3 linked regions of the Rhodopirellula baltica SH 1 genome follow. The protein of the gene in region 2 interacts with the protein of the main gene of each other region in a pairwise test. Links are inferred from orthologs where the notes say so. Each region holds a gene or a part of one and is shown on either strand. Other genes may lie near its edges.

The links. Proteins that work in one complex are often made in the same cells at the same time.
Region 1: the proteins of RB_RS24855 (region 2) and secA interact in binary tests that used the Escherichia coli proteins (3 or more experiments, as listed by UniProt). The link is inferred for Rhodopirellula baltica SH 1 from one-to-one orthologs.
Region 3: the proteins of RB_RS24855 (region 2) and RB_RS00675 interact in binary tests that used the Escherichia coli proteins (3 or more experiments, as listed by UniProt). The link is inferred for Rhodopirellula baltica SH 1 from one-to-one orthologs.

What each region holds. Positions count from the first base shown.
Region 1 is NC_005027.1:6,302,771-6,307,135, reverse strand. Bases 55-4,348 are described here. They hold secA (preprotein translocase subunit SecA), read left to right. Parts: upstream 55-431; coding sequence 432-4,148; downstream 4,149-4,348. Other genes in these bases: RB_RS24355 (3-deoxy-D-manno-octulosonic acid transferase), read left to right, coding at 4,294-4,348; RB_RS24370 (Nif3-like dinuclear metal center hexameric protein), read left to right, coding at 55-361. Outside these bases: more of RB_RS24370, read left to right, coding at 1-54; more of RB_RS24355, read left to right, coding at 4,349-4,365. UniProt on the Escherichia coli protein: Required for protein export, interacts with the SecYEG preprotein conducting channel.
Region 2 is NC_005027.1:6,444,137-6,446,915, forward strand. The notes cover bases 18-2,725. They hold RB_RS24855 (acyl-CoA thioesterase), read left to right. Parts: upstream 18-1,029; coding sequence 1,030-1,422; downstream 1,423-2,725. Other genes in these bases: RB_RS24845 (ComEA family DNA-binding protein), read left to right, coding at 52-642; RB_RS24850 (metal-sulfur cluster assembly factor), read left to right, coding at 704-1,024; RB_RS24860 (ATP-grasp domain-containing protein), read left to right, coding at 1,436-2,581; RB_RS24865 (hypothetical protein), read right to left, coding at 2,586-2,725. Also shown: more of RB_RS24865, read right to left, coding at 2,726-2,779.
Region 3 is NC_005027.1:157,651-160,567, reverse strand. Bases 18-2,863 are described here. They hold RB_RS00675 (acyl carrier protein), read right to left. Parts: upstream 1,641-2,863; coding sequence 1,395-1,640; downstream 18-1,394. Other genes in these bases: fabD (ACP S-malonyltransferase), read right to left, coding at 2,671-2,863; fabG (3-oxoacyl-[acyl-carrier-protein] reductase), read right to left, coding at 1,779-2,537; fabF (beta-ketoacyl-ACP synthase II), read right to left, coding at 18-950. Outside these bases: more of fabF, read right to left, coding at 1-17; more of fabD, read right to left, coding at 2,864-2,917. UniProt on the Escherichia coli protein: Carrier of the growing fatty acid chain in fatty acid biosynthesis.

The sequences.
Region 1 (4,365 bases), 140 kb from region 2 along the record:
GGTCGGCGATTTTGACCGCTCAATCCGGCGTGTTGCCATCGGTTGCGGCAGTGGAGGCTCGTTCGTTGGTGCCGCCCGCCGAAAGGGATGTGACGTGCTGCTGACTGGTGAAGCCACCCTGCACACGTGTTTGGAGGCGGAAAACACGGGATTAACGATGGCTTTGGTCGGACACCACGCCAGCGAACGCTTCGCCATGGAAACGCTGGCCGAACAACTGCTCCGTGAGATCCAGCCCCTGCACGAAACCTTTGCCGGCGACCAGGATTCGTCGCCCCCGGACCCGTCGGGCAATTGGGTCCGTAGTAGCCAACGCGAACGAGATCCGATCGCAGTTGACCCAATTTCTCTGAACCCGTAACGTTGGAAGTTGGCATGGTTTACGCAAGCCGCACGCTTTCACACCCCCAATCGCACTGATTTGATCTTTTATGTCCATCCTGGAACGTCTTTGGGACCTCCTTGGCCTCGTCTTCGGTAGCACGTTCGAACGTGTTGGCAGCCTGGCCACCAGCGTGTTTGGCTCCGCCAATGCCCGACAAGTTGCGAAACTGCAGGAATCCGCCGACCGAATCACGGCGATGGAACCCAAGTTCGCGGCGATGTCCGACGAGGAACTTCGCGATCAAACCGTCTTGTTCCGCAAGCGACTTCGCGAAGGCGAAACGCTAGACGACATCATGGAAGAGGCATTCGCGGTTTGCCGTGAAGGCGGCAAGCGATTCCTCGGAATGCGTCACTACGACGTTCAGTTGATCGGTGGCATGGTGCTGCACTCTGGCGCGATCGGCGAAATGGTCACCGGGGAAGGTAAAACCCTGGTCGCGACCCTGCCCGCCTACCTGAACGCTTTGGAAGCCAAAGGCGTTCACGTCATCACGGTCAACGATTACTTGGCCCGTCGTGACATGGAATGGATGGCTCCGCTGTACATGAACCTCGGCCTGACCGTCGATGCGATCCAGTCCGGCATGTCGACCAGCGAGAAACAAGCCGCCTACCAGTGCGACATCACATACGGAACCAACAACGAATTCGGTTTCGATTACTTGCGTGACAACATGCGTCCGGCCGCCAAGGGCGACGATCGATTCCCAAGTGAAGTGCAACAATGCCAAGGCCCACTGAACTACGCCATCATTGACGAAGTTGACAATATTCTGATCGATGAAGCTCGGACGCCGCTGATCATCAGCGGACCCGCCGACTTGGATTTGGGGCGTTATGGCGAAGCCGATCGTGTCGCTCGACAATTGAAGAAGGAAGAACACTTCACCGTCGACGAAAAACAACACAACGTCACGCTGACCGATGAAGGCGTTCGTGCGGCCGAAGAATTGGCCGGCGTGGAAAGCTTCTACACCGCGGGCAACATGGAATGGCCGCACCTGATCGACAACGCTCTCAAAGCACATTACCTGTACAAGTTGGACGTCAACTACGTCGTCAAAGACAAACAGGTCGTCATCGTCGACGAGTTCACCGGTCGATTGATGGACGGACGGCAGTGGAGCGATGGTTTGCACCAAGCCGTCGAAGCCAAAGAAGGCGTGCCGATCAAGCAAGAAACACAAACGTTCGCCACCGCTTCGCTGCAGAACATCTTCAAGATGTACAAAAAGCTGTCCGGGATGACCGGTACGGCAATGACCGAAGCCGACGAATTCTGGAAGATCTACAAACTCGATGTGGTCGCGATTCCCACGCACCGTGGACTGCAACGGATCGAGCATCCCGATTTGATTTACTTGACCGAAAAGGACAAGTTCAAAGCCATCGCCGACGACGTCGAACGTACTCACAAATGGGACGTTGTGGTTCTGAAAGACGGCACGGAGATTTGGGGCAACATCAAATCCGAAACCGATTCAGTCGTTGAACTGCTGCCCAAAGGCGAGAAGCAAACCGAATCGTTCTCTCACGAAAAGATTGTTGCGATCGAGCGTGCCGGTCGTCCGGTTCTGGTCGGTACGGTCAGCATCGAAAAGAGCGAACGCCTCTCGGCACTGCTGGAACGCCGCGGCATCAAACACGACGTTCTGAACGCGAAACAACACGGCCGAGAAGCCGACATTGTTTCACAAGCCGGTCGGATCGGCGCGGTCACCATCGCAACGAACATGGCCGGTCGTGGTACCGACATTATCTTGGGCGGTAATCCCGAGACACTCGCCTGGTCTCAACTGCAACACAAATACCCGACGCGTTTGGAAGTGCCAGACGCCGAATGGAAAGCGCTCGTCGACGAAATCGACGAACGCGAAAACATGAGTGCCGAAGGCAAGATCGTTCGCGAAATCGGCGGTCTGTATGTGCTCGGTACCGAGCGACACGAATCACGTCGAATTGACTTGCAGCTTCGCGGTCGTTGCGGTCGTCAGGGCGATCCCGGCGGCAGCCGCTTCTTCTTGTCACTCGAAGACGACTTGATGCGGATCTTTGCTGGCGACTTTGTCAAAAGCATGATGGAACGCATGGGCATGAAAGAAGGCGAAGCCATCGAATCATCCCTCGTCACTCGCCGAATCGCCGCGGCTCAAAAGAAGGTCGAAGAACGCAACTTCGAAATTCGAAAGAGCCTGCTCGAGTACGACGAAGTGATGGACGAACAACGCAAACGCGTTTACCGCTATCGCCAAAACCTTCTCGACGGGCACAGCTCTCGCGAGATGCTGCTGACGTTGATCCACAACGAAATTCAATCGCAAGTCGAAACGTTCCTCGATCCCAACTACGGCGTCGACACGTTCTCGACCTTCGCCGGCGGAAAGTTGGGTTGCCAATTGGACGCACGCGATTTCCAGAACATGGATTTCGAAATGGCGGATACCTACGCGAAGGATCAAGCCGAACGTGCTTCCGAAGTCACCGTCGCCGAAGCCGTGGAAGAGAACCTTCCTGAATCAATGGAAGACGAGTGGAACTGGAAGGCCATGGCGACTTGGGCCAACACTCACTTGGGCACGAATTACCAAGACCACCAGCTGAAGAACAAAGATCGCGAAGAGATGATCGACGAGTTGATCGCTCACGCGCACAAGCAAATCGAAGAGACGGATCTGAGCGAAGGCGAACCATTGTTGGAGGCCGACTATGGCCTTCGAGTCCTTTGCGCCTGGATGCGCCATAAATTTGGAATCGAAACCACGCCGGAAGAATTCCGCGATGTGGAAGATCGTCGCAAGGTTACCGAGGAACTCAACCGACGTGCCGAAGCGGCCTACACCGAGAAAGAAGCCGAGTACCCGGTCCTGACCGGCATCTCGCGATTCACTGACAAACAGGGTGCCCAAGTCTCGCTGGACCGTGAAGGTTTGGTCGATTGGGTACACGGTCGCTTCAACCATGAACTCAGCGTCGATGAGGTCAAACTGAACCGCGACGACCTGAAGGTTCAATTGATTCAGTACAGCAAGCAAACCGCCAGTGCCTCTGGTGGAATGCACGCTCAAGCCGCCGAGAAAGTCGAAGATCTGTTCGGTCGAGCCGACGCTGATGTAACGGCCTCACTTGCCAGCGGACAATCCGGCAAACTGGAAGCCTTGGCGACTTGGTTGCAAGAAGAACTCGGCAATCGAAACACCGCCGAGGACCTTTCGCGAATGAACCGCGCCGAGCTGACCTTGGCCGTCAATGGTGCCGTCGACGACAAATTCCACCCCGAGATGCGTCGGATGGAACGGCAGATCCTGCTGAACATCGTCGACGACTCGTGGAAGAACCACTTGCTGACGATGGACCATTTGCGAAGCAGCGTCGGATTGAAGGGCTACGCCCAAATGGACCCCAAGGTCGAATACAAACGCGAAGGCATGCGTCTGTTTGAATCCATGTGGGATTCAATCGGCGAACGAGTGACCGACCTCATTTTCCGCATGGAGTCTTTTAACGATGACTTCATTCGCAGCACGTGGGTCGACGCGAGAACGCGTCATGACGACGCCCATGAAGCAGGCCGATCAGCTCAGCAAGCTGCCCAAATGGAATCCAACACCGCTGCACAACGTGCCGCCGCGGGAAGCGAAGGACGAGCCGAAGGCAGCGTCGACACCGTGCGAGTCGAAGAGCCTCGGATTGGTCGAAACGCACCGTGCCCCTGTGGCAGCGGCAAGAAGTACAAGAGCTGCTGCATGCGTCGCGACGGCTGATCAAAAAGTGGCATAGGCTTCCAGCCTGTGTTTCAAATCCTAGCGGCAGGGCGCAAGCCCTCCGGTTTCGAACCACCGGACGGCTTGCGCCGCTCCGCTTAAACACCCGGCATCAACGTTCCACTCCCCGCCAAGGACGGCAATCATGTGGCTCAACTTCGCCTATGCCGCTGCACTGACCGCGGTCTCGCCGTTGGTGCTGCATCGGATGATCCGC
Region 2 (2,779 bases):
CAGCGACGAGACGCTCGCAGAAGATTTCCACCAAAGGACGCTCGATCAGGAATGTCGATACTCGCCACTGAAGGCCAGAACCAGACTGCTGCTGACGCGGGGCACGCTGATCGGACAACGTGCGTTCTGACTCATTCCGGATTGCAGTTGGGAATGAGCGTCTTGGTTTTGATCGCAGCGGTCGCTTGGATGCAAAGGACCTTGTTGCGATCGGGGGGCGAAACCGGTGGTCGATCGCCGGAAGCGTCTGCCAAATTGAGCATCGGACTGAACTCGTCTGACGCTCGTGAATTGTCATTGTTGCCAGGAATTGGTCCTAATTTGGCCGATCGGGTTGTCCGGCATCGCGAATCTCATGGCCCTTTTGCATCGGTCGAGGATTTGTTGGCAGTTCACGGCGTCGGGCCGAAATTATTGCATTCGCTGCGACCATGGGTTCACGTCACGCGATCCGCGCCGGTGTCGGCGGAGCAATTGGAGCAATCTGATCAGCGGAGATTGAGGGTGACTTCAGCCAAGCACGGGCGAAGCGTTGATCCACCCCCGATCGCCAATCCGCCGACCGATCGGTTTGACGATTTCGGGGCTGGCAGCCATGATGAACATCTCGCGAGAGTCGCCTCCGGCCGACTTTCTGACTGACCACGTCTACACGTCGACGTCGGCAAACGATTCCCAACCACGTGATTCAACGAGCATTCCAATGGCTCTGGCCGAAGACAAAGTCCGCGAAGCCCTCAAAGAGGTCATCGATCCCGAGTTGTACGTCAACATTGTTGACCTGGGATTGGTGTATGTCGTTCAAGTCGGTGAGGAAAAAGAGGACGGCCGTCACGACGTCAATGTTGAGATGACGATGACCAGTCCCATGTGTCCAGCTGGTCCTCAGTTGGTCGCAGGAACCAAAAACGCCGCTGAGTCACTCGAAGAGGTCGACACTTGTGACGTGAAGGTCGTCATGGAGCCAGCATGGACTCCAGATTGCATGACCGATGAAGCTCGCGATCACCTCGGCATCTTTTAGCCGCGGTGACTGATTCGCTACCCACGCATAAGTACGGATTTCGCGTGGCCTATCAGGAAACCGATGGGCAACGTCGAGTCCACCATGCCAACTACCTGAATTACTTCGAGCGTGGTCGTGTCGAGATGCTGCGCGATCTCGGGCACAACTACAAAGCGATCGAAGACGATGGCCGAATGTTGGTTGTCGCCGAAATGAACGTGAAGTATTTCGCTCCCGCCGAGTTCGATGATTGGTTGGAGTTGACGACCACCGTGGTCGAAATTCGCAAAGTTCGAATGCGACATCTTTACCAGATTCATCGTGGCGACCAATTGATCGTCGAAGCGGATTCGGTAATCGCGTGCGTCGATCGAACCGGCAAACTGGCTCGTTTGCCAAATCTGGAAAGTCGCTGACGGCGATCTCCGCATGCGAGTCTTTGTTGGCGAATTTCTGTGTGGTGGTGGGATGGCGTCCACGCACGAGGATCAAATCTCTTCTTCGCTGCTCCGCGAAGGTCTCGCGATGTGGCGAGCACTGGTCACCGATTTCGCCGAATGGGCCCAAGTGGTCACGCCGATCGATCCCAGGTTGAATTTGCGAGTCGATCGAATGCCTGATTCGGTTGTTTGCATTCCGCTCCGATCCGGCGAAAACGTCCGAGAGCAATGGTTGACCATCGCCAAATCCTGTGACATCGCCCTCGTTGTTGCACCCGAAACCGATGATGAACTCGGCGGGATGATTCAAACTTTTCGTGAGGCGGGAGTCGATGTTTTGGCCACTGACCTGGCAACACTTCGCATGGCCAGTGACAAATGGTTCACCGCGAAATGGTTGATGGAACATGCCATCCCAACGCCGCAGACCTGGGCGATGGAATCGAATCTCACCGCGAGTGAAGCACGCCGATCAAACGGAATTGGTCCCATTGGTTTGGACGCGAAACGTTGGGTGCGAAAGCCACGTGACGGGTGCGGTTCCGATTCCATTGTTGTTTTCGACGATTGGAAGTCGGCTTGCTCAACGATGCCAAGCAACAATCTCGTTCAAGCATGGATCGAGGGGCGGCCCGCATCTGTGTTGGTGTTGGGCGGAGCGATAGAAGTTTCGGATCTAGTCATCTGTCCCGCGGTTTGGCAGCACTGTCGGTTGCGAGAAGATGATTCCGGCAATGCGATTCAAACCGATGTTTGCACTGTCTGCTACACCGGCGGCAGTGGACCGATTGAAACCGAACTGCAATCGCGAGTCGTCTCGCTTGCCGAGCAAGTCACGCGTGCTCTGCCGGAACCATTGCGTGGTTTCCTGGGGATCGATGTTGTCTTGGGGGACCGAATGGAAGACGACTGCGTGATTGAAATCAATCCGCGACTGACGACGTCTTACATCGGTATCCGGCAAATGATCAACGAAAATTTGACTTCGATTTGGAATCCGTCAGCAGTTCGGAATTCAGATACGAGCGGCGAGCGACGGATCACTGGCCGTCAACTTCGAGTTAGAACAAATCAAATTCGTTGGACGTCCGAAGGCGATGTTCAAATCGAGCCGCCACTGGATGGCGACTCCTGATTCATCACATGCGAGAAGCAGCGGCGAAGAAGCCGCCAGCACAACCGCCACAGATGATCGCCGTCATTGCCGCTTTCCAATTGTCGCGGAAATGCCGGATCACAAAGACGGGGACGTAGAGAATTGTCAGCGACAACAAACCCTCGTTGCGGCTGACTTTGAATGCGCGAGCAATCAGTGTCAGCACCGCACCGATGG
Region 3 (2,917 bases), 6.3 Mb from region 2 along the record:
CCGTGAGCGTTAATATAATCAATTTCAGAGGCCGCGCGGCCACTGTCCTGAATCGCGGCTCGCATGGCAGCGGCGGCACCCAATCCTTCTGGATCAGGAGCGGTGATATGGCCCGCGTCGCTGGTTGTTCCATAGCCGAGGACTTCCGCGTAGATCTTTGCACCGCGAGCTTTCGCGTGCTCGAGTTCTTCGAAGACGAGCAGCCCTGCGCCTTCGGCCAAGACAAAACCATCGCGGTCAGAATCAAACGGACGGCTGGCCCGTTGAGGTTCGTCATTGCGGGTCGAAAGGGCTTTCATGTTTTGGAAAGCAGCCAAGCCCATGCGAGTGATCGCGGCTTCGGTTCCGCCGGTGATCACAACATCGGTTTCGCCACCACGGATACTGCGTAGAGCGTCTCCCATGGCGTTGGTTGCACTGGCACATGCGGTTGCGACCGCGTAGTTGGGGCCTTTGAGTCCATAGCGGATGGAGATGTTTCCCCCGGCGGCGTTGACCATCATCTTTGGGACGGTGAACGGGCTGACTCGGTCGGGGCCCTTGTTGAGCATTCGCTCGATTTGTTCTTCGATTTCGTTGAGGCCACCAATGCCCGAACCCAATATCACACCACAGCGTGTTCGGTCGGTTTTTTCCCAGTCGATGCCGGAATCCTGGACCGCTTGTGCACCAGCGTGAACGGCGAACTGAGTGAAACGATCCAGACGTTTGGCTTCTTTGGGTTCGACATGATCCGCAACATTGAAGTCAGGAATGTCGCCGCCAAAGTGAACCTTGTATTTCGACGTGTCCATGATGGACAACTCATGGATCCCGGACTTTCCGGCCAACAAGGCTGACCAAAGAGTTTCGACGTCGCAGCCCAAAGGTGTGACGGTACCCAAGCCGGTGATCACGACACGTCGTGACATGGAAGGATCGTAAGAAGGCGTTGAAGAAGCGTCCGTCATGAGCGTGGTGACGAATTAACGTGGTTGAGTGTTGAGAGAAGGGACCGCGGCACACGCGAGAGGCAACATAACAAAAAACGCCGCCAGCACCTTGTCAATATAACGAATTGACAGTGTGAAATGGCGGCGATGCAGTCTGCGTTGCGGATGATTGCGATTGGCGAAACATTGCCGGGTGACGCATGGTTTGACGTCGTGTCAAGCCGCTCGTTTGAGTGAGGGCAGACAAGGATCCGGCGATCGGTACAAACGCATGGGCACAAGCACGAATGGCTGGAGCACACACAGCTGGATTTTCACAATGGGCAAAACCGCGTCCGGCTTCGCCGCCATCGGTTGGGAGCCCCTCACGGATCTTGCAAGAAAGATCCCGCGAGGCGTTCCGTCATGTTCACGCTGCTATTGGACGAAGTGAATTTGTCCAACAAACAGGTTCACCGAAAACTAGGCGTCTTCGCCTTTTTCCTTTTCGATGAAATCGATTGCTTCGCCGACCTTTTGGATCTTTTCGGCGGAGTCATCTGGAATGCTGATGTCGAACTCTTCTTCGAGCTCCATCACCAATTCAACAGTGTCGAGCGAGTCGGCACCGAGGTCGTTGACGAACGATGTTTCGCGGGTGATTTTGTCTTTATCAACGCCGAGCTGTTCAGAAACAATGTCGACCACGCGTTCTTCGATAGACGCCATGGGCGTAACTCCGATTAAATGTCAGTTAATTCGAAAAGGGAAAGTGCAGATCTGTGGGGCAGGGCACAACCGAGGCGGCACTCCATAGCCGCTCGTGGCAGAACATAGGGGACGCAGCTAAAACGCGTCAATATGCCGTTAGCCGACCATTCCACCGTCAACGACGATGGTTTGCCCTGAAATGTAGCTGGCATCGCGACTGGCCAAGAACAATACCGCCGCGGCGACGTCCTCGGGTTGTCCAACTCGCTTGGCAGGGATTCGTTTCTTGACTTCTTCCAAAACGACTTCGCCAAGTTCCGCCGTCATTTCGCTCGCGATGAAACCGGGGGCAACCGCGTTGACGGTCACGCCTCGTGAGACGAGCTCTTTGCTCATCGTTCGCGTCATTCCAATCATGCCCGCTTTGCTGGCCGAGTAGTTGGCTTGACCGGGGTTGCCGATCAGGCCCGAGATACTGGCCATGTTGATGATTCGGCCGTACTTGCTCCGCCGCATCACTCCGGCGGCCGATCGGCAGCACACGAAGCAACTTGTCAGGTTGGTGGCGATGACGGAATCCCATTCTTCGTCGGACATGCCACGCATCAGTTTGTCGCGAGTGATCCCGGCGTTGTTGACCAGGATATCCAGACGACCGTGCTTTTTGTGAGTTCCCTCGATGGCTTCCGCGGCCGCTTTGCGATCGGTGACGTCGCATGGCAGTGCTTCGCCTTTTCCGCCGGCCGCTTCGATTTCGGCGACGGTGGCGGCCAGCTTCTCTGCATTGCGAGCGACGCAGACCACATGGGCTCCGTTTTGTCCCAGTGCGACGGCGACAGCGCGTCCGAGGCCTTGGCTGGCACCGGTGACGATGGCGACTTGATCTTTCAAATCAACCGACAGAGAGAGATCCATGGGGGCAGGTCTGTGGGGTTGGGAGGTTGGGGAAAGAATGGTGGCGAAACGCTAGCGTCGTTGCCAGCGTCGGTGGCGTTCGTAAGCGATTGTACGATGCCCTTGGAGGGTCATCTGATCTGATTTCACCAGGTCAGGGCTGGTCGCCGAAACCGTCGGTGGGTGTTTTGCGAGCGATCCGTTTGATCGTTCCTCGCAACACGCGACCGGTTCCTGCTTCCAAGAAACCATCCACTCCGTCACCGAGCATCGCGTTGATGGAGTCGTCCCAGCGGACTGGATTGACGACTTGGCGTGCCAGCAACTGGCGAATTTCATCAGCGGAGGTGTGTGGTTTCGCGTCGACGTTGCTGTACACCGGAATTCGCGTGTCCGACAAC